4 regions of the Mesorhizobium sp. B1-1-5 genome follow, and region 4 is predicted to be linked to each of the others. Evidence: predicted binding sites of a transcription regulator. Region 4 holds the regulator's gene; each other region holds the start of a gene.
The links. The regulator PhoB, encoded in region 4, activates phosphate uptake and scavenging genes when phosphate is short. The targets are predictions, from matches to a motif close to TGTCATNNANCTGTCAT.
Positions count from the first base shown of each region.

Region 1: the regulator PhoB is predicted to act here: its motif matches at 3,021-3,037, upstream of phnF (phosphonate metabolism transcriptional regulator PhnF).
Region 2: the regulator PhoB is predicted to act here: its motif matches at 3,712-3,728, upstream of ppk2 (polyphosphate kinase 2).
Region 3: the regulator PhoB is predicted to act here: its motif matches at 1,832-1,848, upstream of FJ980_RS15830 (alkaline phosphatase).

Region 1 is NZ_VFWS01000050.1:6,630-14,267, reverse strand. Features, by position in the region: gene FJ980_RS16610 (ABC transporter permease) at 1-781, shown strand, start outside; gene FJ980_RS16605 (zinc-binding alcohol dehydrogenase family protein) at 844-1,860, shown strand; gene phnF (phosphonate metabolism transcriptional regulator PhnF) at 2,233-2,979, opposite strand; gene phnG (phosphonate C-P lyase system protein PhnG) at 3,118-3,579, shown strand; gene phnH (phosphonate C-P lyase system protein PhnH) at 3,579-4,190, shown strand; gene FJ980_RS16585 (carbon-phosphorus lyase complex subunit PhnI) at 4,192-5,307, shown strand; gene FJ980_RS16580 (hypothetical protein) at 5,310-5,501, opposite strand; gene FJ980_RS16575 (alpha-D-ribose 1-methylphosphonate 5-phosphate C-P-lyase PhnJ) at 5,561-6,460, shown strand; gene phnK (phosphonate C-P lyase system protein PhnK) at 6,457-7,233, shown strand; gene phnL (phosphonate C-P lyase system protein PhnL) at 7,442-7,638, shown strand, end outside.
Region 2 is NZ_VFWS01000003.1:29,399-37,036, reverse strand. Features, by position in the region: gene hemB (porphobilinogen synthase) at 1-979, shown strand, start outside; gene FJ980_RS01920 (nucleotidyltransferase domain-containing protein) at 1,030-1,326, shown strand; gene FJ980_RS01915 (HepT-like ribonuclease domain-containing protein) at 1,326-1,685, shown strand; gene FJ980_RS01910 (dihydrofolate reductase family protein) at 1,879-2,523, shown strand; gene ppk2 (polyphosphate kinase 2) at 2,705-3,625, opposite strand; gene FJ980_RS01900 (aldo/keto reductase) at 3,879-4,922, shown strand; gene FJ980_RS01895 (glycosyl transferase family 90) at 4,928-5,899, opposite strand; gene FJ980_RS01890 (GntR family transcriptional regulator) at 6,000-6,665, opposite strand; gene FJ980_RS01885 (MFS transporter) at 6,797-7,638, shown strand, end outside.
Region 3 is NZ_VFWS01000045.1:19,660-27,297, reverse strand. Features, by position in the region: gene FJ980_RS15840 (TetR/AcrR family transcriptional regulator) at 1-197, opposite strand, end outside; gene FJ980_RS15835 (MFS transporter) at 276-1,559, shown strand; gene FJ980_RS15830 (alkaline phosphatase) at 1,921-3,495, shown strand; gene FJ980_RS15825 (hypothetical protein) at 3,724-4,005, opposite strand; gene typA (translational GTPase TypA) at 4,206-6,035, shown strand; gene FJ980_RS15815 (DUF1062 domain-containing protein) at 6,087-6,713, opposite strand; gene FJ980_RS15810 (LysE family translocator) at 7,336-7,638, shown strand, end outside.
Region 4 is NZ_VFWS01000090.1:4,361-11,998, forward strand. Features, by position in the region: gene pstA (phosphate ABC transporter permease PstA) at 1-666, shown strand, start outside; gene pstB (phosphate ABC transporter ATP-binding protein PstB) at 663-1,466, shown strand; gene phoU (phosphate signaling complex protein PhoU) at 1,487-2,194, shown strand; gene phoB (phosphate regulon transcriptional regulator PhoB) at 2,211-2,900, shown strand; gene FJ980_RS22170 (ROK family protein) at 3,224-4,465, opposite strand; gene xylF (D-xylose ABC transporter substrate-binding protein) at 4,734-5,774, shown strand; gene FJ980_RS22180 (sugar ABC transporter permease) at 6,007-7,359, shown strand; gene FJ980_RS22185 (ATP-binding cassette domain-containing protein) at 7,387-7,638, shown strand, end outside.

The DNA.
Region 1 (7,638 bases), on a different contig from region 4:
CGGCCAGACCTTCGTCATCATCACCGGCGGCATCGACCTGTCCGTCGGCGCGGTGGTCGGCTTCACCACGGTCATCGTCGCGCTGCTGATCAATGCCGGCTGGCCGATCTGGGCGGCGGTGCTGGCGACCTTGCTGGTCGGCGTCGCTATCGGCCTCTTCCACGGCTTCGGCATCGTCAAGATGGGCCTGCCGCCCTTCATCATCACCTTGGCCACCATGACCTCGCTGCGCGGCATCGGCCTTTTGATGACCAACGGCAACTCGATCTCCATCAACAGCGACCCTTTTCAGGCGTTTTCCCGCGGCTCGCTGCTCGGCATCCCCTATCTGTTCTGGATGGTCATCCTGGTCGCCATCCCCTCCTACGTGTTCCTGCACCACACGCGCTGGGGCCGTTACCTGTTCTCGGTCGGCTCCAATGCGGAGGCCGCGCGTCTGTCGGGCGTCAACGTGCCGCGCACCATCTTCATGGCCTACATCCTGTCTGGCCTGCTCGCCGCCATCGTCGGCGTGCTGCTGGCCTCGCGCATCGGCATCGGCAACCCCACGCAAGGCGACACCTATGAGCTTCAGGCCATCGCCTCGTCGGTGATCGGCGGCACCTCGCTGTTCGGCGCCATCGGCTCCGTGCACGGACCGCTGATCGGCTCCTTCATCCTTTCGACGATCAACAACGGCGCCAACCTGCTCAACGTCAACACCTTCTGGCAGCGCGTCATCACCGGCCTGCTGATCATCGTCATCGTCTACTTCGACGGCCTGCGCCGTCGCGGCAAATGACTCCTACCTGAACCTTCCGCGCCGGCCCGCGCGAGGCCGGCGCTTTTTGCCTTGGATTGCCTATGAAAGCCGTTGTCTGCCTCTCGCCCGGCGAGCTTGTCCTCGAAGACCGCGCCGGGCCCGGCGCACCGCCGCCCGGCTGGGCGCGCGTCGCGGTCAGCCATGTCGGCATATGCGGCACCGATTATCATATTTTCGAAGGCAAGCACCCATTTCTGGCCTATCCACGCATCATGGGGCACGAGGTCTCGGGCACTGTCATCGAGAAAGGCGATGGCGTCGAGATCGGCGTTGGCGAGCCGGTCGTCATCAACCCCTATCTTTCATGCGGCAAATGCATCGCCTGCCGGCGCGGCAAGCCGAACTGCTGCGTGAAGATCGAGGTGCTGGGCGTCCATCGCGACGGCGCCATGTGCGACGAAATTTTAGTGCCGGCGCAGAACCTCTACCCGGCGAACGGCCTGTCGCTGGCCGACGCCGCGGCGGTCGAATTCCTGGCCATCGGCGCGCATGCGGTGCGCCGATCGCTCGGGCTGCCCGGCCAGCGCACGCTGGTCATCGGCGCCGGCCCGATCGGCCTCGGCACGGCAATCTTCGCGCGCATCGCCGGGCTGGATGTCAGCCTGCTCGACATGAGCGCCGAACGTCTCGGCTTCGCCGAAAAGCAGCTCGGCTTTGCTCCGCTGGACAGCTCGAAGGCGCCGGCTGCCGAGTTGGTCCGGCAGGCAACCGCCGGCGAAGGGTTCGACCTTGTGTTCGACGCGACCGGCAACACCCAGTCCGTGCAGTCGGCCTTCGCCCATGTCGCGCATGGCGGCACGCTGGTGCTGGTCAGCGTCGTCAAGGACGACATCACCTTCTCCGACCCCGAATTCCACAAGCGCGAGATGATGTTGATCGGCAGCCGCAACGCGCTGAAGGCCGATTTCGACCATGTCGCAGATTCGATCCGCAACGGCGCCGTGCCGTTGAACAAGCTCGTCACCCATCGCACCACGCTCGCCGGAACGCCGCGCGACCTTGCCCGGTGGACGCATGAGAAGTCGGGACTGATCAAGGCGGTTATCGAGGTCGGGTGATAACAGGGCAGGCGGTCAACTCGGCCCGAATTGACGGAGTGGGGGAAGGCGGTCCTCAAACGGCCAAGCCGCTGACAAGTAAGCGACCGCGCCGGATGGACGGATGAGAAATCGGGCTGATCAAGGCGGTTATCGAGGTGGGGTGATCCATCCCTTCGTCATCCACGGGCGGAGTAAGGAGCGTAGCGACGCAGCGCAGACCCGAGGATCCATTCCGTAACGTCGATGCGTTAAAGCGATCCAGAATTCTGCTCCGTTGCGCTCTACGATCGAGGTTACGGAATGGATGCTCGGGTCTGCGCTCCGCTTCGCGTCGCTCCGCCCGTGGATGACGACCTCTGAGTTGTCGCCTTGGATGACGACGACGAAGACCTAATCGCCGGCCGAGAGCCTAAGCTCCACCCGCTCCGCGGGAAAGCGCGACTCCGCGAACTGGATCGGCTCACCATCGACCGTCACGTTGACGGCGACGGTGACCAGCACGATGGCGCCGGGCTGCAGATCGAGGGCTGCAAGGTCGTCGGCGTCGGCGTGTCGCGCCGACAGCACGGTCGAATGCCGCAGATAATCGTTGATGCCGAAGCGCTTGAGCGAGGCGGTGATCGATCCCGTTTCCGCCATTGCCGCCTCGATTCCGGCGAAGTGCTTGGCATCGAACCAGGTCGTCGCGCGCGACACCGCATGACCGTCGGCCTCGCCGCGCGTCTCCAGGCGGATGACGGCAGCGCCTTTGGCGATGCCCAGCGCCTCGGCGATGCGCCGGCTGGCCGGCTCGGTGGACGACGACAGCAGCGCGATATGCCGCTCGCTCGTCTGCCCCTGCAGGCCGGTCGAGAAGCGCGTTCGCGCGCCGATCGGATAAGACAGCCGCTTGCGCGACAACACGAAGGTGCCGCGTCCCTGCTCGGCCCTCAGCACGCCTTCCTGCACCAGTGCCGCAATGGCGCTGCGCACCGTGTGGCGGTTGACGCCGTAGCGTTCCGCCAGCGCGACTTCAGGCGGCAGCGCGGCATTCTCGGCGAAATCGCCATTGGCGACCGCCTGCAGGATCCTGTCGGCGATCTGCCGCCATAGCGATACGCCGTTACGCCTCTCGATGCTGCTTGCCAGCCCGGTCATTTCCCCGCCCCCAACGTCTTCACCCCAACTTTTGCACCCGTTGTCATCCACCCGTCATGGACTCCCGATACCAAGTGAGTATAATTTGTATAGTTGTCTATATCAATAGACAAATTTTCCCAAGCAAGGAGCCACGCCATGCGAGGACAGGAAGCGCGCGAGCAGGCCGGGCGGAAGGCCTTGATGGCGACGCTGGCGCACGCCGCGGCCGACGAGATCGCCCGCCTGTGGAACGAGTCGGGCCTGCCCTCCGAGGCCGAGCTTTTGCGCGGTCCTGAAACCGGATTGGTGACGGTGCGCGGACGGATCGGCGGCGGCGGCGCGCCGTTCAATGTCGGCGAGGCGACGGTCACCCGTGCGACGGTGCGGTTGCCCTCCGGCCAGGTCGGCCACTCCTATGCGCTCGGCCGCGACAAGGGCAAGGCCAAGCTTGCGGCGATCGCCGACGCGCTGTGGCAGGACCCGGCGCACCGCGAAGCGGTCGAGACAAAGCTCGCCGCGCCCTTGCGCGCGGCGCTTGCCGCGGCGCGCGAGACAAAGCGCGTCGAAACGGCGGCCACGAAAGTGGATTTCTTCACCATGGTGCGCGGAGAGGACTGATGGATATCGCCACGCAATCGATCGACGGCGGCTTTGCGGAGCCGGTCTTCAACGCCCAGGCGGTGTTCCGCGCCATCATGGACGCGATGGCCCGCCCCGGCACCGTCCAGAACCTGCCGCAGCTCGCCCGCCCGCCGGCGCCGCTGTCGGCGACGGCCGGCGCCGTGGCGCTCTCGCTATGCGACAACGACACGCCGGTCTGGCTCGACCCGCCGCTGCAGGCGGAAGCCGCGGTCAAGGCCTGGCTCGGCTTTCACACCGGCGCGCCCTCGGCCAATACGCCGGCCGACGCGCATTTCGCCTTGATCGCCAATCCGAAGGAGATGGCGGCGCTCGACGGTTTTGCGCAAGGCACGCAGGAATATCCCGACCGCTCGACGACGCTGATCCTCCTGGTCGACGATCTTGCCTCGGGCCCGTCGCTGCTGCTCGAAGGTCCGGGGATCGAGAAGACGTCGATGATCGCGCCTCCCGGCATGCCGCGCCATTTCGTCGAGCAGTGGAAGCAGAACAACCAGCGTTTCCCGCGCGGCGTCGACATCATTCTGGCGGCGCCCGGCAACCTCGCCTGCCTGCCGCGCACCACCCGCATCAAGACGATGGAGGCATGACATGTATGTCGCGGTGAAAGGCGGCGAAGCCGCTATTGCCAATGCGCATCGCCTGCTTGCCGACCGCCGCCGCGGCGACCGCTCGGTGCCGGCGCTGCGCCTCGACCAGATCGTCGAGCAGCTGGCGCTCGGCGTCGACCGGGTGATGAGCGAAGGCTCGCTCTACGACCGCGAGCTTGCGGCTCTTGCCGTCGTCCAGGCGCGCGGCGACATGATCGAGGCGATCTTCCTGGTGCGCGCCTACCGCACCACGCTGCCGCGCTTCGGCTACACCAATCCGGTCGACACCGGCGCCATGCAGGTCGAGCGTCGTGTCTCGGCCACCTACAAGGATCTGCCCGGCGGCCAGGTGCTCGGCCCGACCTTCGACTATACGCACCGCCTGCTCGATCCGGAACTCGCCGCCGGCGCCGAGGTCGAGATGCCGGCACAGCGTCCGGCCGAGCCGGAGGCCATGCCGCGCGTTTCGGCGATCCTCGCCCATGAAGGCCTGATCGAAGCCGACGGCGAGATGCCGCTGGACCATGTTCCAGGCGACATCACGCGCGAGCCGCTGCAATTTCCGATGGCGCGCGACATCCGCCTGCAGGCGCTGTCGCGCGGCGACGAGGGTTTTCTCCTGGCGCTCGGCTATTCGACGCAGCGCGGCTACGCCCGCAACCATCCCTTCGTCGGCGAGATACGCATCGGCGAGGTCGAGCTGGAGCTCGACGTGCCGGAGCTGCCCTTCGCCGTGCCGCTCGGCTCCATCCGCGTCACCGAATGCCAGATGGTCAACCAGTTCAAGGGCTCGGCCAAGGCGCCGCCGCAATTCACGCGCGGCTACGGCCTCGTCTTCGGCCAGAGCGAGCGCAAGGCGATGGCGATGGCGCTCTGCGACCGGGCGCTGCGCGCAAGCGAGCTTGGCGAGGATGTCGTCGCCGCCGCGCAGGACGAGGAATTCGTCATCTCGCATTCCGACAATGTCCAGGCGACCGGCTTCGTCGAGCATCTGAAGCTGCCGCATTATGTCGACTTCCAGGCCGAGCTCGGCCTGGTTCGCCGCATGCGCGCCGAATACGAGGCGCGGGAAAGCCAGGATAAGGCCGCTGAGGAGAAGCGGGAGGCAGCGGAGTGAGCTTAGTGTCCGCTACCGGAATTTTCGCCGCCGCCACCGAACCAGGGGCCAGTAAAGCCACTGGCGCCGCCAACGGTCTCACCGTGCGGAGGCTCCTTTGGCGCAGGGAGAAACATCTTCCGAAGCGCGAAGGCCGCGATGCCGGCAAACACCAGCAGCAGCACGCCAAGATGCAACCAACCGGTAGAGTCCATTTCGGCCCACTCCCGCGTTCTGGACATCAATTTCATAGCAGAGAGCGGACGTGATCGCCATGACCGACATCGCCACCTACAACTTCGCCTATCTCGACGAGCAGACCAAGCGGATGATCCGCCGCGCCATCCTGAAGGGCATCGCCATTCCCGGCTACCAAGTGCCTTTCGCCTCGCGCGAGATGCCGATGCCTTACGGCTGGGGCACAGGCGGCGTGCAGGTCACCGCCTCGATCATCGGTCCCGATGACGTGCTCAAGGTCATCGACCAAGGCGCCGACGACACCACCAATGCCGTCTCGATCCGCGCCTTCTTCAAGAAGGTCGCCAAGGTCGTCGTCACCACCGACACGGCAACCGCCACCATCATCCAGACCCGCCACCGCATCCCCGAGCATCCGCTGACCGCAGGCCAGGTGCTGGTCTTCCAGGTGCCGATCCCCGAGCCGCTGCGCTTCCTCGAGCCGCGCGAGACCGAGACGCGCAAGATGCACGCGCTGGAGGAATACGGTCTCATGCATGTGAAGCTCTACGAGGACATCGCCAGGCACGGCCGCATCGCCACCACCTATGCCTATCCGGTCAAGGTCGAGGGCCGCTACGTGATGGATCCCTCGCCGACGCCGAAATTCGACAATCCGAAGATGCACCGCTCGCCCGCCTTGCAATTGTTCGGCGCCGGCCGCGAGAAGCGCATCTATGCGGTGCCGCCCTTCACCGACGTCGTCAGCCTCGACTTCGAGGACCATCCCTTCGAAGTGCAGACCTTCGACCAGCCCTGCGCGCTCTGCGGCGCCGAGAATGTCTATCTCGACGAGGTCATCCTCGACGACCATGGCGGCCACATGTTCGTCTGCTCGGACACCGACCACTGCGAGAAGCGGCGGGCCGATGGCCATCACGGCCACCTTGCTCCCAAGACCCAACTTGCCTCTGAGAAAACGGAGCCGGCAGAATGACCGACGAACCGCTGCTGCGCGTTTCTGCGCTGTCCAAATTCTACGGGTCGCGCGTCGGCTGCGAGAACGTCACCTTCGACCTCTGGCCAGGCGAGGTTCTGGCGGTGGTCGGCGAATCCGGCTCCGGCAAGACCACGCTGCTCAACTGCCTGTCGACCCGCCTGCTGCCCTCTTCCGGCACAGCCAGCTACCGCATGCGCGACGGCCAATGGCGCGAGCTCTACCGCATGAGCGAGGCCGAGCGGCGCTTCCTGATGCGCACCGACTGGGGCTTCGTCCACCAGAACCCGGCCGACGGCCTGCGCATGACGGTATCTGCCGGCGCCAATGTCGGCGAGCGGCTGATGGCGGTCGGCGACCGCCACTACGGCAAGATCCGCGCCACCGCCGTCGACTGGTTGTCACGCGTCGAGATCGACGAGGACCGCATCGACGACGAGCCGCGCGCCTTTTCCGGCGGCATGCGCCAGCGCCTGCAGATCGCCCGCAATCTGGTCACCGGCCCGCGCCTCGTCTTCATGGACGAGCCGACCGGCGGCCTCGACGTCTCGGTGCAGGCGCGCCTGCTCGATCTCCTGCGCGGGCTGGTCACCGATCTCGGCCTTGCTGCGATCGTCGTCACCCATGACCTCGCCGTGGCGCGGCTGCTGTCGCAGCGCATGATGGTGATGAAGGACGGTCGCGTCGTCGAAAGCGGCCTCACCGACCGCGTGCTCGACGATCCGCGCGCGCCTTATACGCAGTTGCTGGTTTCTTCGATTTTGCAGGTGTGACGATGGCGCTTGAACACCCCCCTCTGGCCTGCCGGCCATCTCCCCCTCAGGGGGGAAGATTAGCAGCTTTCATGCCCCGCTTTTTCTGCAACGCGGGGGAGTGGCGAAACCGAATGCGACAGCCGATCTCCCCCCTTGAGGGGGAGATGTCCGGCAGGACAGAGGGGGGCGCTGTCCCGCCAACGAATGACAATTGGAGGATTTTCTGATGGCTACGCCTCTCGTTGTCTCGGATGTCGCCAAAAGCTTCACCATGCATCTGCGCGACGGCGTCACGCTGCCGGTGGTGGCGGGGGTCTCCTTCTCGATCCGCGCCGGCGAATGCGCCGTGCTCGGCGGCCCGTCCGGCGCGGGAAAAAGCTCGATCCTGAAGATGCTCTACGGCAACTACGCGGTCGATGAAGG
Region 2 (7,638 bases), on a different contig from region 4:
CACCGGCAGCCGGCGGCTGCGACGCATGCGCAAGGCCGACTGGTCGCGACGGCTGGTGCAGGAGAACCAGCTTTCGGTGAACGACCTGATCTGGCCGATCTTCGTCATCGACGGCAAGAACACGCGCGAGCCTATCGCCGCGATGCCCGACGTCTATCGCCTTTCCATCGACCTCGCGGTGAAGGAAGCCGAGCGCGCGGCCAGGCTGGGCATCCCGGCCATCGCCACTTTCCCCAATGTCGAGCTTGCGCTGCGCGACCAGACGGGATCGCACATCCTCGACCCCGACAATGTCATCAACCGCGCCACGCGCGCCATCAAGGACGCGGTGCCGGAGATCGGCATCATCACCGATGCCGCGCTCGATCCGTTCACCAGCCACGGCCATGACGGCATCCTGCGCGACGGCATCATCGTCAATGACGAGACGGTGGAGCAGGTCGCCGCCGCGGCCGTCATCCAGGCGGCGGCGGGCGCCGACATCATCGCGCCGTCCGACATGATGGACGGCCGCATCGGCGCCATCCGCGACGCGCTCGACGCCAACGGTTTCCAGGACGTGGCGATCATGTCCTACGCGACGAAGTTCGCCTCGGCCTTCTACGGACCGTACCGCGAGGCGGTCGGCACCGCCGGCCTGCTCAAGGGCGACAAGAAAACCTACTATATCGACCACGCCAATTCCGACGAGGCCGTGCGCGAGGCCGAGCAGGACCTCGCCGAAGGCGCCGACATGCTGATGGTCAAGCCCGGCCTGCCCTATCTCGACATCATCCGCCGGCTGAAGGACGAGCTGCGGATGCCGACCTTCGCCTATCAGGTGTCGGGCGAATATTCGATGATCAAGGCCGCGGCCGCCAATGGCTGGATCGACGGCGAAAAGGCGATGCTGGAATCGCTGCTTGCGCTGAAGCGGGCGGGTTGTGACGGCGTGCTCACCTATTTCGCGCCGGTGGTGGCGGAGATGCTGAGGGGTTAGGGCTCGCCTCGCGATTTTGGAATTCTAACGAGATCCGTTAGAATGGACCCATGAGCTGGAACGAAGTGATCGAACGGTTGCAGAAGAACGCAGATGCCATCAGAGGCATGGGCGCGACTTCGCTTTATCTGTTTGGGTCGGCCGCGCGCGGCGACGCACGTTCGGACAGCGATCTTGATCTCTTCATAGACTACGATCCGGCGCGACGCTTTTCCTTGATCGACCTCGTCGGCATCAAACAATTTCTCGAAGAGAAAATGTCGGCCGAAATCGACATTACTACGCGGGATAGCCTTCATCCGATGTTGAAAGCTGATATCGAACGATCGGCCGTGCGTATATTTTGATGGCTCCGCGTCGGATCAAGCCGATCCTCGCCGAGATCGTTGCGGCTCTGGATGGTATCGATGCTGCGACGACCGGCAAGACGCTGGAAGATTTCCGTAGTGATTGGCTGCTCCGCCACGGCATCGAGCGCGGTATCGAGATTATTTCCGAAGCCACCCGGCACATTCCTGACGATCTAATCGCTCTTGCCCCAGAAATTTCCTGGAAACAGGTTCGTGGCATAGGCAACATCCTGCGTCATGAATATCACAAGACTTCCGAAGCCATTGTCTGGGCTGTCGTGACAGACAACTTGCCGGCGCTACGCGTTGCCATTGAACGCATCCTTGATGCAGCCGACCGAGAGTTGCCCAGCTAATCGCGTTTCTCGACGAAAATTGCGACGGCATCCCTTACCGCCTTTCGCACCAATATTCCCGGGCAGCTACCATTCCTGCGACGATCCCCGACAATGCCCGACTCGATCGTGCCAGAAAATACCGCTTGCATTTTGCAATCAGTCAAGCTACTCCAAAACTGATTTCAAATTACAATTGGTTTAGGAGGCAGCCATGTCCAAGTTGCGTGTCAACGCTTTCACCTTGTCGCTCGACGGTTACGGCGCCGGTCCCGACCAAAGCCTCGACACACCGCTGGGCGTCGGCGGCGAAAATCTGCACAAATGGATGATCAAGACCCGCTCTTTCCACCAGATGATCGGCAAGGATGGCGGGACCACGGATACCGACAACGATTTTGCGGTCCGCAGCTTCGAGCATGTCGGCGCGTGGATCCTCGGCCGCAACATGTTCGCGCCGAGCCGCGGCGAATGGCCGGACGACAAATGGAAAGGCTGGTGGGGCGACAACCCGCCCTATCATGTTCCGACTTTCGTGCTGACGCACCACAAACGCGCACCGATCGAGATGGAAGGCGGCACGACTTTTTACTTCGTTACTGACGGCATCCATTCGGCGCTCGAACAGGCGAAGGCAGCGGCCGGCGGCAAGGATGTGCGGGTCGGCGGCGGCGTTTCGACTGTACGGGAGTATCTCGAGGAGACGCTGATCGACGAGATGCATCTGGCCATCTCGCCTATCCTGCTCGGCTCAGGTGAGCATCTGTTCGCCGGGCTCGACATGCTGAAGCTGGGGTATCAGTGCACGGAACAGGTTGCGACCTCCGATGCGACGCATGTGATGGTTGGGCGGGCGTAGGCCAGGCTTCTCCTTCTCCCCTTGTGGGAGAAGGTGGCCTCGCGAAGCGAGGTCGGATGAGGGGTACTCCAGCTTGGCAACGAGCTGGAAATCGTCACCGCCTCATTTCTTCCAACACCCCTCATCCGTCTCGGCGCTGCGCGCCGATCCACCTTCTCCCACAAGGGGAGAAGGAGGGCGCTCAATACTTCTCCGGCACGTAGAGTTCGCGCGGCAGCACCTGGCGTTCATATTGCGGGTTGAAGACGCGCTCCGGCAGCGTGATTTCCTCGTGCGGAACCTCCTCATAGGGCATCTGCTGCAACAGATGGTCGATGCAGTTCAGCCGCGCCCGCTTCTTGTCGTTGCCCTCGACGATGAACCAGGGCGCTTCCGGAATGTTGGTGCGGGCGAAGGTCTCTTCCTTGGCCTTGGTGTACTGCTCCCAGCGCACGCGCGACTGCAGGTCCATGGGCGAGAGCTTCCACTGCTTCATCGGATCGTGGATGCGCATCAGGAAGCGCATCTGCTGCTCCTCGTCGGTGATCGAGAACCAGTATTTCACCAGGGTGATGCCGGAACGGACCAGCATGCGCTCGAATTCGGGCACGTCGCGGAAGAACTCCTCGACTTGGTCCCCATTGGCAAAGCCCATCACCCGCTCGACGCCGGAGCGGTTGTACCAGGAGCGGTCGAACAGCACGATCTCGCCGCCCGCCGGCAGATGCGGCACGTAGCGCTGGAAATACCATTGCGACTTCTCGCGCTCGGTCGGCGCCGGCAACGCCACGACACGGGCGATGCGCGGATTGAGCCGCTGCGTGATGCGCTTGATGACGCCGCCCTTGCCGGCGGAATCGCGGCCTTCGAAGACCACCACCAGCTTCTTCTTGTGGTAGGCGACCCAGGACTGCAGCTTGATCAGCTCCGACTGCAGCCTGAGCAGCTCGCGAAAATAGGTCATGCGCTCGATGGAGGGCGGATGCGACTTCTTGTAGATCTTGGCGATCTCGAGCGAGAGCGCCGGCTCGGACAGCTCCAGCTCATAGTCCTCGTCGAGCGTATCCTCGAGCTCGGCCTCCAGCCAGTCCTTGGCCCCGGAATTCGGTTTCAGTTCATTCATCGCGCTGCTCCGTCTGCCTGTCAGCCATCACCGCTTCGGAAGCCCCGGCCGGACACTCCGTAAGCCGACTGAGATACAGAGGCGCAATGACGGTTTTATTGCAATCGCCCGGCAGTTGCATCGATATGGAAGATATGTGATCGACCCCGTATCGATAGCGGGGCGACAAGCGGCGGGAATTGTCCTACAAATCCTTCGCCCTCTTTCCGGCGCTCGCCACGGCGCTTCTTCAAAACAAATTGCGAGGACCGACATGGAATACCGCACGCTCGGCCGATCCGGCTTGAAAGTCTCGACATTGACGCTTGGCACCATGACCTTCGGCGGCACCGGTCCGTTCGCCGCCGTCGGCAATTCGGATCTTTCGGAAGCCAAACGCATCATCGACACCTGCATCGATGCCGGCATCAACCTCATCGACACCGCAAACGTCTATTCCAACGGGTTGTCGGAAGAGATCATCGGCGAGGCGCTTGGCGGCAAGCGCAAGAACGATGTGCTGATCGCCTCGAAGGCGCGCATGCGTATCGGCACCGGCCCCAATGACGAAGGCCTGTCGCGCCATCATCTGATCCGCGAGTGCGAAAAGAGCCTGAAGCGGCTCAGGACCGACGTCATCGACGTCTATTTCGTCCACCAGTGGGACGGACTCACCCCGGTCGAGGAGACGATCGCGGCGCTCGACACCTTGGTCAATCAGGGCAAGATCCGCTATATCGGCTGCTCCAACTGGTCGGGTTGGCAGGTGATGAAGGCCCTTGCCGTCAGCGACAGCCGCCATCAGGCCCGTTTCATCACTCAGCAGATCCACTACACGCTGGAAGCGCGCGAGGCCGAATATGAATTGCTGCCGATCTCGCTCGACCAGGGCCTCGGCGTGCTGGTCTGGAGCCCGCTGGCCGGAGGGCTGCTCTCCGGCAAATACCATCGCGACAGCCCGACCGCGCGCCAGATCGGCGGCTGGACGGAACCGCCGATCCGCGACGAGGATCGCCTGTGGCGCATTGTCGACGTGCTCAACTTCATCGGCAAGGCACGCGGCGTTTCGGGCGCGCAGGTGGCGCTTGCCTGGCTGCTCGGTCGACCGGCCATAAGCTCGCTGGTGATTGGCGCGCGCAACGAGGCGCAGCTCAAGGACAACCTCGCCGCGGCAAGCCTGTCGCTCACCGAGGACGAACGGCAGCGTCTCGACGTCGTCAGCCGGCCGCCGGTGCTTTATCCCTATTGGCACCAGCAGTTCACCGCCAGGGACCGGTTCGGGCCGGCCGATCGGGTGCTTGACCGCTCCCACGCTTAAAACGCTCAGCCGGCGATGAAGCGCCAGACTTCCGCGTCGGGCTTTATCTGTCCGCTCAGCACGAAATATTTATAGAGGACGAGCAGCGAAATCGCCTGCTCGTCCTGCTCATTGCCGAATTTGCGGCAATGGGCGTTGGCGGCGGCGGTTATGCGTCCCGCCTCGTCGGGATGTTTTTCAAAATAGGCCACTTTGTCGACCAGGTCGGAGAAATCCGGCTGCAGCGGCACGTAATGGATATTGGGCTCGACCTGGGCTTCGGCGAACCAGGTTTCGTAGGTCGGTTCCGGCATGAGGCAGAGTGAATTGGAGCTCATGATCCATTTCAGGTTCGTCGCGACATCATTGCCTTCGAGCGAGACGATGTAGCGATACTGTCGCTGCTGCTCGATGTTCAGGAACGGCTTGCGGTATCCGTCCGGCGCATCGGCCCTGTGGGAACCAGCGTCGCAAATCGGCAGGTCGGCGGCCTTTTCGACGAAGCGGGTGCGAATCGGATTGTTGAGATGACCGCGCCACACCACCATCGGACGCTTGGCGGCGAAAGACAGGTTGTCGGGGGGCATGTAGAAGTGACGGAACTTGTTCAGCTTCATCAGCACGCCGTTCGCATTGTCGTCGCCGATGGGCCGGTCCTTGACGATCCTCGGGAACTCCGGAACGCCGACAACATCGCCGAACTCGAAATCGATCAGCAGGCCGGGATCGAAATAGCGGGCGAATTCCTTGAGGTCGTAATAATACATGCTGGAAGAGGACGGCAGCTTGCCGACGGCTATGGCATCGGGACTGGGCATGAACGGGTGTTCCAGCTTGTTGTAGTAGTTCAGCCGCTCGCGAACCGTCTTGCCCGAAAGCATGGCCTGTTCAAGCCGGCTGGCGAGGCGGTCGCGAAACAGGGATTGCGGTGCGCGGTCGCGCGCGAAATTGCGCGCGTAGTAGAACAGCTTTGCGGCGGTTCGAGAGAGTGTGGCCATGCGTCCGCGAGTTCAGCAAGTCCCCCCTCGTCTCCTACAGCATTCTCCCGGCCATGTTGCAAGCCCGCTAATGCAACCGGCATTGTGTCGACGCTTTCCCTCAAGCCGCGACCACGGCAAATCCGCGTGCGCGCAAACCGCGCCGGTCGTCATGCAATGAGGTGACCAGCCGATCTCGGCTGCCGGCGATGTGAGCGGAAAGGAGCCGCGCCGCTTCATCGGCATCGGCGCTCCTGACGGCGGCGAGGATGGCATGATGTTCGGCCCAGGCACGGCCGAGCGCCTTCTCATCGCGCACCTCCAGCCAGCGCGCACGCGACAACCTGGTTATCGCGTCGCGCACGGCCCTGAGCAGAAACTCGTTGCCGGAAAGCCTTGCCAGTTCGATGTGGAAATCCAGGCCGACGCGATGCCACTCCTCGCGCGGCGTCTCAGCATCGCAGGAATCGAGCATCGCCGCGATCACGTCGATGCCGCCGCGGTCGTCGAGCGCCGCCGTCAGGCGAACCGCCGCGACTTCGACCGCCTCGCGGTAGACGGCGATCTGCCCGAGTTCGGCAAGGTTGATCGGCGCCACCGTCCAGCCGCGGCCGTCGCGGGCGATCAGCCCTTCCGTCTCCAGGCGCAGCAATGCGGCCCTCACCGGCGTGCGCGACGCGCCGAAGCGGCTCTCGATCCAGCGCTCGGTCAGCCGCTCGCCCGGGCCGATCTCCAAACCGAGGATCATCTCGCGAAGCTGCCTCTCGACATTTTGCATCTGCGACATTTGTCGTCCTGCTTTTCCAAGCCGCGTTGACGGCGCCCGCATTGACAGCGGCGAGTGTCAGGTCCATGACGGATACCAGCTTGGTATCCCAAATTGGTATCCGTAACAACCCCAGCATTGGCACGCATGACATGACGCCCAAGGAATCCGAACAGAGCGGCTTCAACATCCATTGGCGACGCAATCTCGCCGTCTGCTTCGCCGGCTCGTTCAGCACGCTTGTCGCCATGACGCTGCTTCTTCCGTTCCTGCCGCTTTACGTCGAGCAGCTCGGCGCCGAGGGCCACGCGGCGATCGTGCAGTGGTCGGGCATCGCCTATGGCGCGACCTTCTTCGCGGCCGCGCTGGTCGCGCCTTTGTGGGGACGGCTGGGCGACCGCTACGGCCGCAAGCTGATGCTGGTGCGCGCTTCGTTCGGCATGGCGATCTGCATGTCGCTGACCGGCATGGTCGAGAGCGTCTGGCAGCTGGTGCTGCTTCGGTTGCTGATCGGTTTTGCCGGCGGTTATTCATCGGGTTCGACGATCCTGGTGGCGATGCAGACGCCCAAGGAGCGCTCCGGCTGGGCGCTGGGCGTGCTGGCGGCGGGCATCACGGCGGGCTCGCTGGTCGGGCCGCTGCTGGGCGGTCTGCTGCCGCCGCTGATCGGCATCCGCGCGACCTTCCTGCTCTCCGGCGCCGTCATTTTCCTGGCCTTCCTGGCGACGACTTTCCTGATCAAGGAGAACCCGCCGGCGCCCAAGCCCGCCTCGAGGGCGGCGCCGAAAAGCGGCTGGTCGCAGATCCCCGACAAACGGCCGATCGTCGCCATGCTGGCCACCGGCATGCTGCTCGCCTTCGCCACCATGTCGATCGAGCCGATCATCACCGTCTATGTGCAGCAGCTCGTCGAGGACCGGAGCAAGGTGACCATGGTTGCGGGCGTCGTCATGTCCGCGGCGGCGCTCGGGACCATCCTATCCTCGTCCTGGCT
Region 3 (7,638 bases), on a different contig from region 4:
GCAAGCTCGTCCTTGGACGGAAAGCTGCGGTACAGGCTCGGCTTGGTGACGCCGGCGCGCCTGACGATCTCGTCGACGCCGATCGCTCTTATGCCCTCGCGGTAAAAGAGGTCGCGCGCCACGTCCAGGATCTTGTCCGCCGCCCTGGGAGCAGGGGGCTCGCTGATCGACGCTTCAATTTTATTGTCGGATGGCATTCAAACAACTCGCTTGACAATGTTACTGACCGGTACGTATGTATGGTCTCACCCCATTGCAACGTACCGGTCAGTAACATGATAATCCAGTCCCGTCCGTTTGGCCAGCGCTACGCATTCGTCGTCGTTGCCGTCATTTTCTTGTGCCTGCTGATCGCGGCCGGGCTCCGTTCGGCGCCCTCGGTGATGATGGTGCCGCTGGAGGAAAGCTTCGGCTGGCATCGCGACGTAACGTCCTGGGCCGCCAGCGTCGGCATCCTGCTTTACGGGCTGACCGGTCCGTTCGCCGCGGCGCTGATGGAACGCATTGGGCTGCGCCGTACGCTGCTCGGCTCGCTGCTGGTGATGTCGGGATCGACCGCGCTCAGCCTGTTCATGACTGAGCCATGGCATCTTTTCATTACCTGGGGCGTGTTTTCCGGCATCGGTTCGGGCGCAGTGGCGAGCGTGCTCGGCGCCACCATCGTCAACCGTTGGTTCAAGACCAATCGCGGCCTGATAATGGGCCTGATGTCGGCCTCCAGCGCCACCGGCATGCTGGTCTTCCTGCCGCTCATCGCCTCGCTGGCGCAGAGCGGCGGCTGGAAGCCGGTGGCGATCGCCGTGGCGCTGGCCACCGCAGCGCTGATCCCGTTCGTCTTGCTGCTGGTGCCGGAGCGCCCGGCTTCGATCGGCCAGGTTCGCTACGGCGCCGATGCCGGCGACGTGCCGCCGGTGTCGCCTGCATCGCAGGGCAATTTCCTGGCGCACACGCTGAACACGCTGCGCCGCGCGGCGGGCACGCGGGTGTTCTGGTACCTGTTCGCCACCTTCTTCGTCTGCGGCTTCACCACCAACGGCCTCGTCGGCACGCATCTCATCGCCTTCTGCGGCGATATGGGCATCGGCGAGGTGCAGGCGGCCGGGCTGTTGTCGATGATGGGCATTTTCGACCTGATCGGCACGACATTGTCCGGCTGGCTCACCGACCGTTTCGATCCGCGCAAGCTGCTCGGCGTTTATTACGCGGTGCGCGGTCTGTCGCTGATCTACCTGCCCTATTCCGGCTTCTCGGCGACCAGCCTGGTCATCTTCGCCGTGCTCTACGGGCTCGACTGGATCGCCACCGTGCCGCCGACGCTGAGGCTTGCCAACGAGGCGTTCGGCGACCGCAGCGGACCGATCGTGTTCGGCTGGATCGTCGCCGGCCACCAGGTGGGCGCCGCGGCCGCCGCCGCCTTCGGCGGCACGATGCGCGAGCTGCAGGGCAATTACGAGCTGGCCTTCCTGATTGCCGGCATGACGGGTATCGCGGCGGCTTGTATTTCGCTGCTGATCAATACGAGCAGGCCGGCGTTCGAGCCGGAACCGCAGGCGGCTTGAGGCGCGACTTTCCCTTCTCCCCTTGTGGGAGAAGGTGGCCGCGAAGCGGCCGGATGAGGGGTGCTCCAGGGAACGCCGACGTCTCACTCCGCTGGAGTATCAGCGTCTCACTCCGCTGGAACACCCCTCATCCGTCTCGGCGCTGCGCGCCGATCCACCACCCGGCCCTTCGCAGGCTCAGGGCGTTCGAAGCTCGACAAGCCAAGCAATTGGCTTTTTGTCCGCTGCGCGGACCGCTTCTCACCCCACAAGGGGAGAAGGAAGATGTCGACTGTTATCAAAACTTCATGGTTCCGATATGCGCCTGAAACATTGAGGCGAGAGCTTGGCGGTCCCGCTCAATGCCATCCCGGAGACAGCCATGAACAAGCTTTCGCTCACCCGCCGCGCCTTCGTCACTTCGGCCAGCGCCTTCGGCCTTGTCGGCGCCTCCGGTCTGGCGCTGCCCTATTATTCCCGCGCCAGCCAGCGTCCGGCGTTCACGCATGGCGTCCAGTCCGGCGACGTCGACGCCACGTCGGGCATGGTCTGGGCCCGCACCGATCGCCCGGCGCGCGTGATGTATGAAGTGTCGACCACCGAAAGTTTCGCCAATGCGACGCGGCTGGCTGCGCTCGATACCTCGCCGGCCAGCGACTACACGGTGAAGCGGCTGCTCACCGATCTCGCCTCGGATCAGGACATCTTCTACCGCATGACTGCTGCCGATCTTTCCGACATCAATGCCGTGTCCGAGCCGATCGTCGGCCGCTTCCGCACCGCGCCGTCGTCGAAGCGCGACGTGCGCTTCGCCTGGTCGGGCGACACCGCCGGCCAGGGCTGGGGTATCGACGAGACCGGCATGAAGACCTATTCGACCATCGCCAAGCACACGCCGGACTTCTTCCTGCATTCCGGCGACACGATCTATGCCGACGGCGCTATGAAGGACGAGGTTGACCTGCCCGGCGGCGGCAAGTGGAAGAACGTCGTCATGATCGACGGCAAGCGCAAGGTGGCCGAGACGCTGGACGAGTACCGCGACCAGTGGAAGTACAACATGATGGACAAGCATGTGCTTGGCCTGTCGGCCATCTGCCCGACCTTCTACCAGTGGGACGACCACGAGGTGCTCAACAACTGGTCGGATTCCAAGGACCTGACCGCCGACGATCGCTACAAGGAAAAGTCGATCCATGTGCTGGCGGCCAGGGCGGCTCGCGCCTTCCATGAAATGACGACCATCCGCTACGAGCCGTCGGAGCCGGGTCGCGTCTACCGCAAGGCCTCGCATGGGCCGCTGCTCGACGTGTTCTTCCTCGACATGCGCTCCTATCGCGGCCCGAACGGCCCCGACATGGAAGAGACGCTGACGCCGAAGTCGCGCATGATCGGCGAGGAGCAGTCCAAGTGGCTGAAGCGCGAGCTGGCGAATTCCAAGGCGACGTGGAAGGTCATCGCCGCCGACATGCCGCTCAGCCTGGTCGTCTGGAACGACGCGGCGAAGAAGGTCGGCTTCGAAGCTGTCAGCAACAACGACAACGGTGCGCCAAAGGGCCGTGAGCTGGAATTCGCCGACGTGCTGCGCTTCATCAAGAATGCCGGGATTACCAACACGGTGTGGCTGACCGCCGACGTCCACTACACCGCGGCGCATTACTACAATCCCGACAAGGCTCAGTTCCAGGATTTCAATCCGTTCTGGGAATTCGTTTCCGGTCCGATCCACGCCGGCACCTTCGGCCCCAACGACCTCGACATGACCTTCGGGCCGGAGCTGAAATTCATCAAGGCGCCGACCGCCGAGCAGGGCCAGAACCTGCCGCCGTCGGCCGGGCTGCAGTTCTTCGGTCTGGTCGACATTTCCGGCGCGACGGAACAGCTCACCGTGCGGCTGATGGATCGCGACGACAACGAGCTTTACAAGGTCACGCTCGATCCGGTGCGGTCGGCTTAGGCTGCGTTGATATTCAGGTGATGCCGGCCTGCGAACAATGGTTTCCTGCGCTTCCGGTGCTCACGTACTTTAAGTACGCTCCGCTCCGGTTCTCGGAAACCACCGTTCTCGGCTCGGCCTGACCTGAATCTCAACGCACCCTAGGCGAGCAGCAGCGTCAAAGATCTATGCCGTGACGTCAAAGCGCTGCCGTGGTCCAGAACCAATTCGGAAATGCGATGAAGAGCGTCAATCAGGGTAGCAAGCCCGGGGAATTTTCGGCCAGACCGCAGTGTCGCAGTTGGCATCCTTCTGGCGCTGCTTGAAGGCGGCGCTGACCGGGCCGGTGACGATCGGGTCGACGCCGTCGGGGGCGTCGGCGAACATCTGCTGCGCGGTCCTGGCGTCGGGCGGCGCGATCGGGTCGGCTTGCCGAAGCGTAGCCGCCGATTGCGCGGCGCCGGCCGCGACGAGCACGCCAAGCGCGGCCCACGCAAAAACCGGACGCAATCTGGACATAGGATCGGTCATGAACATCGAACTGTCCGGCCCCTCAAAGGTTCCGCCTTGGTTAACGGAATCATTTCACACCAAGACGTTTAAGAATCAGTGACCATGTATTTGGGGTCGGGCCTCCCCTTTCGCAAATGCGAAAAACCTTGTATGAGCCGCGCAACCGAAAAAGGCGGCGCCTCTGGGCCTGCTGCCTGCAACACTCCCGAGACCAGACAATGAACCTCCGCAATATCGCGATCATCGCGCATGTCGACCATGGCAAAACCACCCTCGTCGACCAGCTCCTGAAACAGTCCGGCGCCTTCCGCGACAACCAGCGCGTCGCCGAGCGCGCCATGGATTCCAACGACCTCGAAAAGGAACGCGGCATCACCATCCTGGCCAAGGCGACCTCGGTCGACTGGCATGGCACCCGCATCAACATCGTCGACACGCCCGGACACGCCGATTTCGGCGGCGAGGTCGAGCGCATCCTGTCGATGGTGGATTCGGCGATCGTGCTCGTCGACGCCGCCGAAGGGCCGATGCCGCAGACCAAGTTCGTCGTCGGCAAGGCGCTCAAGGTCGGCTTGCGCCCCATCGTCGTCATCAACAAGATCGACCGTCCGGATGCCCGCCATATCGAAGTGGTCAACGAGGTGTTCGACCTCTTCGCCGCGCTCGACGCCACCGACGAGCAGCTCGATTTCCCGATCCTCTACGGCTCGGGCCGCGACGGCTGGGTTTCGGAAAACCCCGAGGGTCCGAAGGACCAGGGTCTTGCACCGCTGTTCGACCTAGTCGTCAAGCATGTGCCGGCGCCGACGGTCCATCCCGGCCCGTTCCGCATGATCGGCACCATCCTCGAGGCCAATCCGTTCCTCGGCCGCATCATCACCGGCCGCATCGAGTCCGGCACGCTGAAGGCCAACCAGGCGGTCAAGGTGCTGCACCATGACGGCACCCAGATCGAGACCGGCCGCATTTCCAAGATCCTCGCCTTCCGCGGCCTCGAGCGCCAGCCGATCGAGGAAGCGCAGGCGGGCGACATCGTGGCCATCGCCGGCCTGTCGAAAGGCACCGTCGCCGACACCTTCTGCGATCCGGCGGTGAGCGAGCCGCTGCATGCGCAGCCGATCGACCCGCCGACCGTGACCATGTCCTTCCTCGTCAATGACTCGCCGCTTGCCGGCACCGAGGGCGACAAGGTGACCAGCCGCGTCATCCGCGACCGGCTGCTGCGCGAGGCCGAGGGCAATGTCGCGCTGAAGATCGAGGAATCGGCGGAGAAGGATTCCTTCTTCGTGTCCGGCCGCGGCGAATTGCAGCTCGCCGTGCTGATCGAGACAATGCGCCGCGAGGGCTTCGAGCTTGCCGTGTCGCGTCCGCGCGTCGTCATGCAGAAGGGCGAGGATGGCCAGCTGCTGGAGCCGGTCGAGGAAGTCGTCATCGACGTCGACGAGGAGCATGCCGGCGTCGTCGTGCAGAAGATGTCGGAGCGCAAGGCCGAGATGGTCGAGCTGCGCCCGTCCGGCGGCAACCGCCAGCGCCTGGTCTTCCATGCCCCGACGCGCGGCCTGATCGGTTATCAGTCGGAACTGTTGACCGACACGCGCGGCACCGCCGTGATGAACCGCCTGTTCTTCGCCTATGAGCCATATAAGGGCGAGCTGCCCGGCCGCACCAACGGCGTGCTGATCTCCAACGAGCAGGGCGAATCGGTCGCCTATGCGATGTGGAACCTGGAAGACCGCGGCCCGATGATCATCGATCCGGGCGTCAAGGTCTACCAGGGCATGATCATCGGCGTCCATTCGCGCGACAACGACCTCGAAGTGAACGTGCTCAAGGGCAAGAAGCTCACCAACATCCGCGCCGCCGGCAAGGACGAAGCGGTGAAGCTGACGCCGCCGATCCGCATGACGCTGGAGCGGGCGCTCGCCTGGATCCAGGACGACGAGCTGGTCGAGGTGACGCCGAAGACCATCCGCCTGCGCAAGCTCCATCTCGACCCGAACGAGCGCAAGCGTTTCGAGAAGGCCGCCAAGGTGATGGGAGCGGCGTAAGGTTCCATGGAAAGTTCGAAAGAGGGAGCGGTTGCTCCCTCTTTTTTTGTTTCAGCCGCAGGCAGCCGAGACGATCGCGGCGCAATCCGCGTCCCCGGCGAGGTCGATGGACACTGCCAGGCCACCACGCACGGGCTTGCGCAAGGCCCTTCCGCCATCGGGCTCGATGGTCAATCGCTTGCGGTCGTCCAGGGCCTGAAGCCTTGACCGCGATAGGCCGAGCTCGCCGGCAAGCAGGCGGTCCAGCCGCAAAGGCGTCGTGCCCTCGATCCGAAGTTCGATCGCGAGCGTGGTCGCGCGTCCCGGCTCGCCGGCCAGAAGCTCCTTTCGGACCGTGACGCCGGGAGATTCCTCGATCCGGCCAGCCCGGTCGCGCAGCATCGCGCTGTCGAAGGCGTGGCGGCGGACAAGGTCCTGATCGTTGCTTTCAATCGCGGCGAGCAGCGCCGGCTCGATGTCGCGGCGGTTTCGCCGTTCCAGGATGGCGAAATTCCAGGAGTTGTCGCAGTCGACGCAGCGATAGATCAGCCAGACGTCAATGCGCTTGCCGTTGGCATTGACGCGGAATTTCCCGCCGCATCGATAAGGCTTGAGGCCGCCGCAGCGATTGCAGTTGATGAAAGGTCGTGGCGCGATTGCGGGCGCAATCGTCCAACGTACGCACAAAGTTCGAGACATGCCGGTAGGCCCTTCCCGTCGGGAAGTCCGTCAGGCCGGCGATGTCCGAGATGCCCCTTGTTGTTGAGCATGATCTTTTCCGAAAACCGGATACCACTTTTCGGGATCATGCTCACGGGCCACGGCGTGGCGAAGACTGCGTGTTTGAAAGTCAGGCGTCGGCGCGGATTGCACGCGACGGCGGCTCAGCAATGCCAAACCGGTCTCGAACCGCCGCCTGAAGAACACGTGAACAGATGCAGGGCCGCTAAAGCTGCGCCTGCGGTGCATTCGGAGGAGTTGGCGAGACCGGCGGTTACTGAGGCAAAGCGATGCCCGAAATGGACGTCGGAATGGGTCTTCTAGCGGGACGTTGACGAAGGGGCAAGGTTTAGGGGGCGAGATTGGCGCTGCCCCTCATTGCCCTGCCGGGCATTTCGGATAATCGGCATGCCTTGACGGCGTTGCGTTGGCCTTCGATAAATACATATGCGCTTGCCTGCCGTGAACGGGAGGAAAGAGGCTGATCGAGGCGTCGACGCTGACAATTATTGTCTCCTTGGTCAACGGCTGCGCTTTGCCGGGAGTGCCAAATTGCTTCTGATCAGCTATCGTCTATTTCCTATTTGCAGGAATCGACCCCATGCATCTCGCCTCGTTGCTGATCTTCGCTGCCGCGCTCTTTGTCGCCGCTGGCTCGCCCGGCCCGTCGATCGCAGCCTTGGTGGCGCGGGTGATCTCGAAAGGGTTCCGCGACGTCTTCCCGTTCCTGCTGGCGATGTGGATCGGCGAGGGCGTCTGGCTTTCGCTGGCGGTGTTCGGGCTCGCCGTCGTGGCGCAAACCTTCCACTACGCCTTCGTCGTTGTGAAATGGGTTGGCGTCGCCTACCTTGCTTATCTCGCGTTCAAGATGTGGACGGCACCGGTCGAGGCGAAGGAGGGCGAG
Region 4 (7,638 bases):
GCCGGCGGCCTGCTCAACGCCATCTACGGCAGCATCGTCATGACGATCATCGGTATCTTCGTCGGCACGCCGATCGGCGTGCTGGCCGGCACCTACATGGCCGAATACGGGCGCTTCTCGAAGCTCACGACGGTGGTGCGCTTCATCAACGACATCCTCTTGTCGGCGCCGTCGATCATTATCGGCCTGTTCGTCTACGAGCTGATGGTGCGGCCGATGGGGCACTTCTCGGCGATCGCCGGCGCGGTCGCGCTGTCGATCCTGGTGATCCCCGTCGTGGTGCGCACCACCGAGGACATGCTGAACCTCGTGCCCAACGCGCTGCGCGAAGCAGGCACCGCCATCGGCGCGCCGCGCTGGGTGGTGATCCGCTCGGTTGCCTATCGCGCGGCGCTCTCCGGCATCGTCACCGGCATCCTTTTGGCGATCGCCCGCATCTCCGGCGAGACGGCGCCGCTTCTCTTCACCGCGCTCAACAACCAGTTCTGGTCGAGCAATCTCAATGCGCCGATGGCCAGCCTGCCGGTAACCATCTTCCAGTTCGCTCTCAGCCCCTACGAGGAATGGCAGCAACTGGCCTGGACGGGCGCACTCATAATCACCCTGACGGTTCTCGGGCTGAGCATCATCGCCCGCAGCCTAACCGGACGCAGAGAGGACAGATGAAACCGATGTTGTCCACCGACCTGAACGCAGCCGACACGACCGTCGAGAAGGCCAAGATCGAGGTCAAGAACCTCAATTTCTACTATGGCCAGTCGAAGGCGCTGAAGGACATTAACCTGTCCCTGCCCGAGCGCAGCGTGACCGCCTTCATCGGCCCGTCGGGCTGCGGGAAGTCGACGCTGCTGCGCGTGCTCAACCGCATCTACGAGCTCTATCCGAAGCAGAGCGCCGAGGGCCAGGTGCTGCTCGACGGCAAGAACATCCTCGACCGCTCGCAGGACCTCAACCTGCTCAGGACCAAGATCGGCATGGTGTTCCAGAAGCCGACGCCGTTCCCGATGTCGATCTACGAGAACATCGCTTTCGGCGTCAGGCTCTATGAGAAGATCAGCAAGGCCGAGATGGACGGCCGCGTCGAGCAGGCGCTGAAGCGCGCCGCGCTCTGGAACGAGGTCAAGGACAAGCTCAACGCCAGCGGCCTCAGCCTCTCGGGCGGCCAGCAGCAGCGCCTGTGCATCGCCCGTACCGTGGCGGTGAAGCCGGAGGTCATCCTGCTCGACGAGCCGGCCTCGGCGCTCGATCCGCTGTCGACCGCCAAGATCGAGGAATTGATCGACGAGCTGCAGGCCGACTACACGATCGTCATCGTCACCCACAACATGCAGCAGGCGGCGCGCGTGTCGCGGCAGACGGCGTTCATGTATCTGGGCGAGCTGGTGGAGTTCGACCGGACCGAGAAGATCTTCACCTCGCCCCGCGAAAAGCGCACGCAGGACTACATCACCGGCCGCTTCGGCTGAGCTCATACGAGGACATCATCATGGCCGAACATACCGTCGCTTCCTTCGACGAGGATCTGAGACAGATCAGCCGGCTCATAAACGACATGGGCGATCTCGCCAGCTCGATGGTCGGCGCTTCGACCAGAGCCCTGCTCGAGACCGACAATGCCATGGCGCAGCGCGTCGTTTCCGACGATGCCATCATGGACGCGCGCCAGCGCGAGCTCGACGACCGCGCCATCACGCTGATCGCCAAGCGCCAGCCGATGGCCGACGACCTGCGCAACGTGGTCGGCTCGATCCGCATGGCGGGCGACCTCGAACGCATCGGCGATCTCGCCAAGAACATCGCCAAGCGCGTCGGTTCGGTCGGCGTCAGCGCCGCGCCGCGCGATCTCACGCATTCGATCGATTCCATGGCGCAGCTGGTACTGATCCAGGTCCAGGCCGTGATCCAGGAATATACGGTGGGCGACGCCACGGCGCTGGCCAAGCTTCGCAACGACGACGAGCGCATCGACGTCAAATACACATCCGTCTTCCGCGAGCTCCTGACCTACATGATGGAAGACCCGCGCAACATCACCGCCTGCACGCATCTTCTGTTCTGCGCCAAGAATCTCGAGCGCATCGGCGACCATGTGACCAACATCGCCGAGAACGCCTATTATGTGCTGACCGGCACGCAATTGCCCGCGAATCGTCCGAAGCAGGACGAGACGACAATGTCGGCGCCGGCGGCCTGACGAAGGGTACCTGCCAATGATCGCGCCACGCATCATGGTGGTGGAGGACGAGGAGCCGCTTGGGGTGCTGCTCCGCTACAATCTCGAATCCGAGGGTTACCAGGTCGAAGTGGTGACCCGCGGCGACGAGGCCGAAATCCGCCTTCAGGAAAACGTCCCCGACCTGCTCGTGCTCGACTGGATGGTGCCCGCGGTTTCCGGCATCGAGCTCTGCCGGCGCCTCAGGATGCGACCCGAGACCGAGCGGCTGCCGATCATCATGCTGACCGCGCGGGGCGAAGAAAGCGATCGTGTGCGCGGCCTCTCGACCGGCGCCGACGACTATCTGGTCAAGCCGTTCTCGACGCCGGAGTTCATGGCGCGCGTCAAGGCGCTGCTGCGCCGCGCCAAGCCTGAGGTGCTGTCCAGCGTGCTCAAGGTCGGCGACATCGTGCTCGACCGCGAATCGCACCGCGTCTACCGCAAGAAGAGCGAGATCAGGCTCGGCCCGACCGAGTTCCGCCTGCTCGAATTCATGATGCGCCACCCCGGCCGCGTGTTCTCGCGCAGCCAGCTGCTCGACAATGTCTGGGGCGAGACGATCTATATCGACGAACGCACCGTCGACGTCCATGTCGGCCGGCTGCGCAAGGCCGTCAACAACGGCCGCATGCCGGATGTCATCCGCACCATCCGCGGCGCGGGCTACGCGATCAGGGAAGATTAGGCCCAGGGCGCCGCAGTCCTGACGGGCCATGCACTTCCAGCATCCACGCTGGTGAGTGGCCGAGACGCTTGTGCCTCGTCATCCACGGGCGGAGCAAGGAGCGAAGCGACGCAGCGCAGACCCGAGGATCCATTCCGTGACGTCGACGCGCCGCGGCAGTCCAGAATTTTGCACCGCTGCGCTCGACGCGTGAGGTAACGGCATGGATTCCAGGGTCTCCGCGACGGAGCTTCGCTCCTGCTCCGCCCTAGAATGACAGCTCGCGGGGGGCTGCGCTAAATTTCAAGCGTCTGTTGCTGTCTTTGGAACCACTTCAAGGCTGCCTATGCCACGTTCTTCCCCGTCCCCGCTCTTGCCTGGCCTCCCGGCGCGAAAATCTCCTGGTCGACGAAGGTCAGCGCGCGCATGGCGCAGCCTTCGCGGATCAGCGGCAACTCGTTCGGCTCGGTGTCGAAGGAGATCGATTCGGAGTGCTGGCCGCCGGCCGTCTGGGCGATCGCCTCCCTTAGCGCCGACTCGATCAGGTCGAAGGCGGCCGCGCTGACGCCGACCATGGCGACGGGCGCCGGATCGATGAGGGCGAACAGGCTGCCGAGACCGAAACCAAGTGCTTCACCGGCCCGGCGATAAGCCTCCCGTTCGGGGCCGTCCCTCTCGCGCGCCTTCGCGGCAAGGGCCCGCATGTCGGCGTCGCCGACGTCGACCGGCTCGGCGTCCTCGCTCATTTTCATGGCGCTGCGCCAGATCGCATAGTTGCCGGCATAGGCCTCGACGCAGCCGCGGCGGCCGCAGCGGCAAAGCGCCCCGCCCGGGCGGTGGATCATGTGGCCGAACTCGCCGCCGGAGGAATGCGTGCCGGTGAATAGCGCACCCTTGAGCACGAGACCCATGCCGATGCCGTGCGACAACAGGATGGCGATGAAGTCGTCGCGATAGCGCTCCGGATCGCGCCATTGCAGCGCCACCGCCATCATGTTGCAGTCATTCTCCATGGTGGCGGAGATGCCGAACTCCTTCTCGAGGATGTCGGCGAAAGGAATGTCTGTCAGCGGCGTTATCGGCGACCAGAGCATGGCGCGTGCATTAGAATCGGTGATGCCCTGAATGCCCATGGCGATGCGGGCGACGCTGCCAATGTCGAGGTCAGGATCCTGCAGCCGGCGCCGCACGATCGCCACGCATTCGCCGATCAGCTCGTCGCGGGGCATGACAAGCGTGTCCAGGCGCTGCTGCTCCTCGGCAACAACCTGACCGGCATAATCGATCACGGCGACCGACAGGAAGTTCAGCGACAACACCACGGTCAGCACCGCGGCGGCTTCAGGGTTCAGCGCCAGGCCGATCTGCGGCCGGCCGCGTTTCAACGCCGTCGGCTCGCTGGCCTTGCTTTCGGTGAGAATGCCCTCCTGGATCAGGTCGGCGGAGATCGCCGAAATGGTCGAGTGGCTGAGCCCGGTGGTGGCGGCAATTTCGGTCCGTGATGGCTGACCGGCGCGGCGTACCGCCGAAATCACCATGGCGCGATTGCGCCGGCGCAAATCGTCGTGGCGGATTCCGACCGACATCGTTTCGCACGTCCTCCCCGGTCATCGCGGCCTTGTGATAATGCCATGGCCTGTCGCTGACACGCTAGGGATTGTGGCAGAAGCCAGGGGTTATGTCATTATTTATTGCGGATGCCGAAAAAAATGCCTGAGCCCATCAAAACCCATCAGAATCTCGGTTGACAGCGTCGTTATGCTGGACCACTATTTTTTTGAGGCTCGAAAAAAAGCCTCTGTGCCGGCCTTCGGGCCAGTTTGGGTCGCGCCGCACGGGCGCAGGGAGGATATCATGAAGAAATTTGCAGCCGCCATTCTGGCGGGCGTTGCCATGTCGCTGACGCTGGCGTCCGTGGCCGAGGCGAAGGACAAGGTGATCGGCGTGTCATGGTCGAATTTCCAGGAAGAGCGCTGGAAGACCGACGAAGCAGCGATGAAGGCCGCCATCGAGGCCGCCGGCGACAAGTATATTTCGGCCGACGCGCAATCCAATCCGGGCAAGCAGCTGACCGACGTCGAAAGCCTGATCTCGCAGGGCGCCAATGCGCTGATCATCCTGGCGCAGGATGCCTCGGCAATCGGCCCGGCGGTGCAGAAGGCGCTCGATGAAGGAATCCCGGTCGTCGGCTACGACCGCCTGATAGAGAACAAGGACGTGTTCTACCTGACCTTCGACAACAAGGAAGTCGGGCGCATGCAGGCCCGCGAGGTGTTCAAGGCCAAGCCGGAAGGCAACTATGTCTTCATCAAGGGCTCGGGCTCTGATCCGAACGCCGACTTCCTGTTCGCGGGCTCCATGGAAGTCCTGAAGGACGCCATCGACAGCGGCAAGATCAAGAATGTCGGCGAGGCCTATACGGACGGCTGGCTGCCGGCCAACGCGCAGAAGAACATGGAGCAGTTCCTGACCGCCAACGACAACAAGGTCGACGCGGTCGTGGCTGCCAATGACGGCACCGCCGGCGGCGTCGTCGCGGCGCTGACGGCGCAGGGCCTGGCCGGCACCGTGCCGGTCTCGGGCCAGGACGGCGACCACGCGGCGCTCAACCGCATCGCGCTCGGCACGCAGACCGTGTCGGTGTGGAAAGACGCGCGCGAGCTCGGCAAGAACGCCGCCGAGATCGCCTCGCAGCTCGCCGACGGCAAGAAGATGGGCGACATCGCCGGCGCCAAGGACTTCACGACGCCCGGCGGCAACACCGTCAAGTCGCTGTTCCTGACGCCGATCGCGATCACCAAGGACAATCTCAACGTCGTCATCGATGCCGGTTGGATCAAGAAGGACGAAGTCTGCGCGGGCGTGCCTGCCGGCAGCGTGAAGGTCTGCAACTGAGCCTTGCCGACCTTCGATCAAAAATACCTGCGCCGCGGCCAGGAGCGGTTCAATGAACCGCTCCTGGTTTTTGTTGCCGCAATCCCGGACGGAAAACCGCTACGCACTTTTCCTGGGATTGCTTTAAAGCCGCGGCGTTTTCTCAAAAGATTTTGCCGTTCTGCCTCGGGCGGGTAGCTTCTAGGCTGAGTTCCGGCATCCGCACCAGACGGCAAGCTGGCGGGAGGAAATCATGACCGACACGACGTCTACCCAACCGGCGGACACCGCGCGCGCGTCGGAACTCGGCACTGTGGCCCGGTTCCTGAAGGCGACCGAGCTCGACACCCGCATGCTGGGCATGATCGGCGCGCTGCTCCTGATCTGGATCGGGCTGCATGTGATTTCCAGCCTGCGCCTTGGCGTCAACCCGCTCGACTTCGACAGCCGCACGTTCCTGACGCCGCGCAATCTCTGGAACCTGTCGGTTCAGTCTTCGGCCGTGGCGATCATGGCCTCCGGCATGGTGCTGGTCATCGTCATGCGCAACATCGACCTGTCGGTCGGGTCGGCCGAAGGGCTGATCGGCATGGTCATGGGCTTTGCCCAGGCGCATTTCCTGGTTCGCTTCGTCGGGCTTGAACTGGGAAATCCCTGGATCTGGGTTCTGGCGTTGCTGATCGGCCTGGCGCTCGGCCTCATCATCGGCGCCTTCCAGGGCTTCGTCATCGCTTATCTTGAAGTGCCGGCCTTCATCGTCACGCTGGGCGGATTGCTGGTATGGCGGGGCGCTGCCTGGTGGGTCACCAGCGGCCAGACCGTTGCGCCGCTCGACGCCACGTTCCAGTTGATGGGCGGCGGCCCGGCGGGCTCGATCGGCGCCAAATGGAGCTGGGCCGTCGGCATCGTCGCCTGCCTGGCGGTCATCTTCATGCATTTCAACGGTCGCGTGCAGCGCAAGCGCTTCCGCTTCCCGCTGCGTCCGGTCTGGGCCGAGACGTTGCTTGCCACGGTCACCTGCGCGGTCATCCTGGGCGCGGTGTGGCTCGCCAACTCCTATCCGTGGCCGGTCGGCATCGTGAACCGCTACGCCGCCGCCAACAACATCACCGTGCCCGAAGGCGGTCTGTTCATCGCGCATGGCATCGCCATTCCGGTGCTGATGGCGGTCGCCGTCGGCCTGATCATGACCTTCGTCACCAAGCGCACGCGTTTCGGCCGCTATGTCTTTGCCATCGGCGGCAATCCGGAAGCCGCCAATCTTGCCGGCATCAACACGCGCTGGATCACCATGAAGGTGTTCATGATCATGGGCGTGCTGGCGACGATCGCGGCGGCGATCTCGTCGGCCAGGCAGAACTCCTCGACAAACGCGCTGGGGACGCTGGATGAGCTGCTGGTCATTGCCGCGGCGGTCATCGGCGGCACGTCGCTCGCAGGCGGTTCCGGAACCGTGCTCGGCGCCATGCTGGGCGCTTTGCTGATGCAGTCGCTGCAATCCGGCATGGTGCTGCTCGGCGTCGATTCGCCGCTGCAGAGCATCGTCGTGGGCGCCGTGCTGGTCGTCGCGGTGTGGCTCGACACCCTCTATCGCAAGCGCGTCTGAGCAAGGATTACAGAGAGGAAAGGGATCATGGCTGACAAGACCGCTCCCGCCGGCGTTCCGCTGGTCGACATGCGCAACGTCTCGATCGCCTTCGGCGGCATCCGCGCCGTCGACGACGCATCCGTCGATCTTTTCCCCGGCGAAGTGATGGCGCTGCTCGGTCACAATGGCGCCGGCAAATCGACGCTGATCAAGATCCTGTCCGGGGCCTATAAGCGTGACAGCGGACAGATATTCATCAATGGCGAGGAGGCTTCGATCTCCAATCCGCGCGACGCC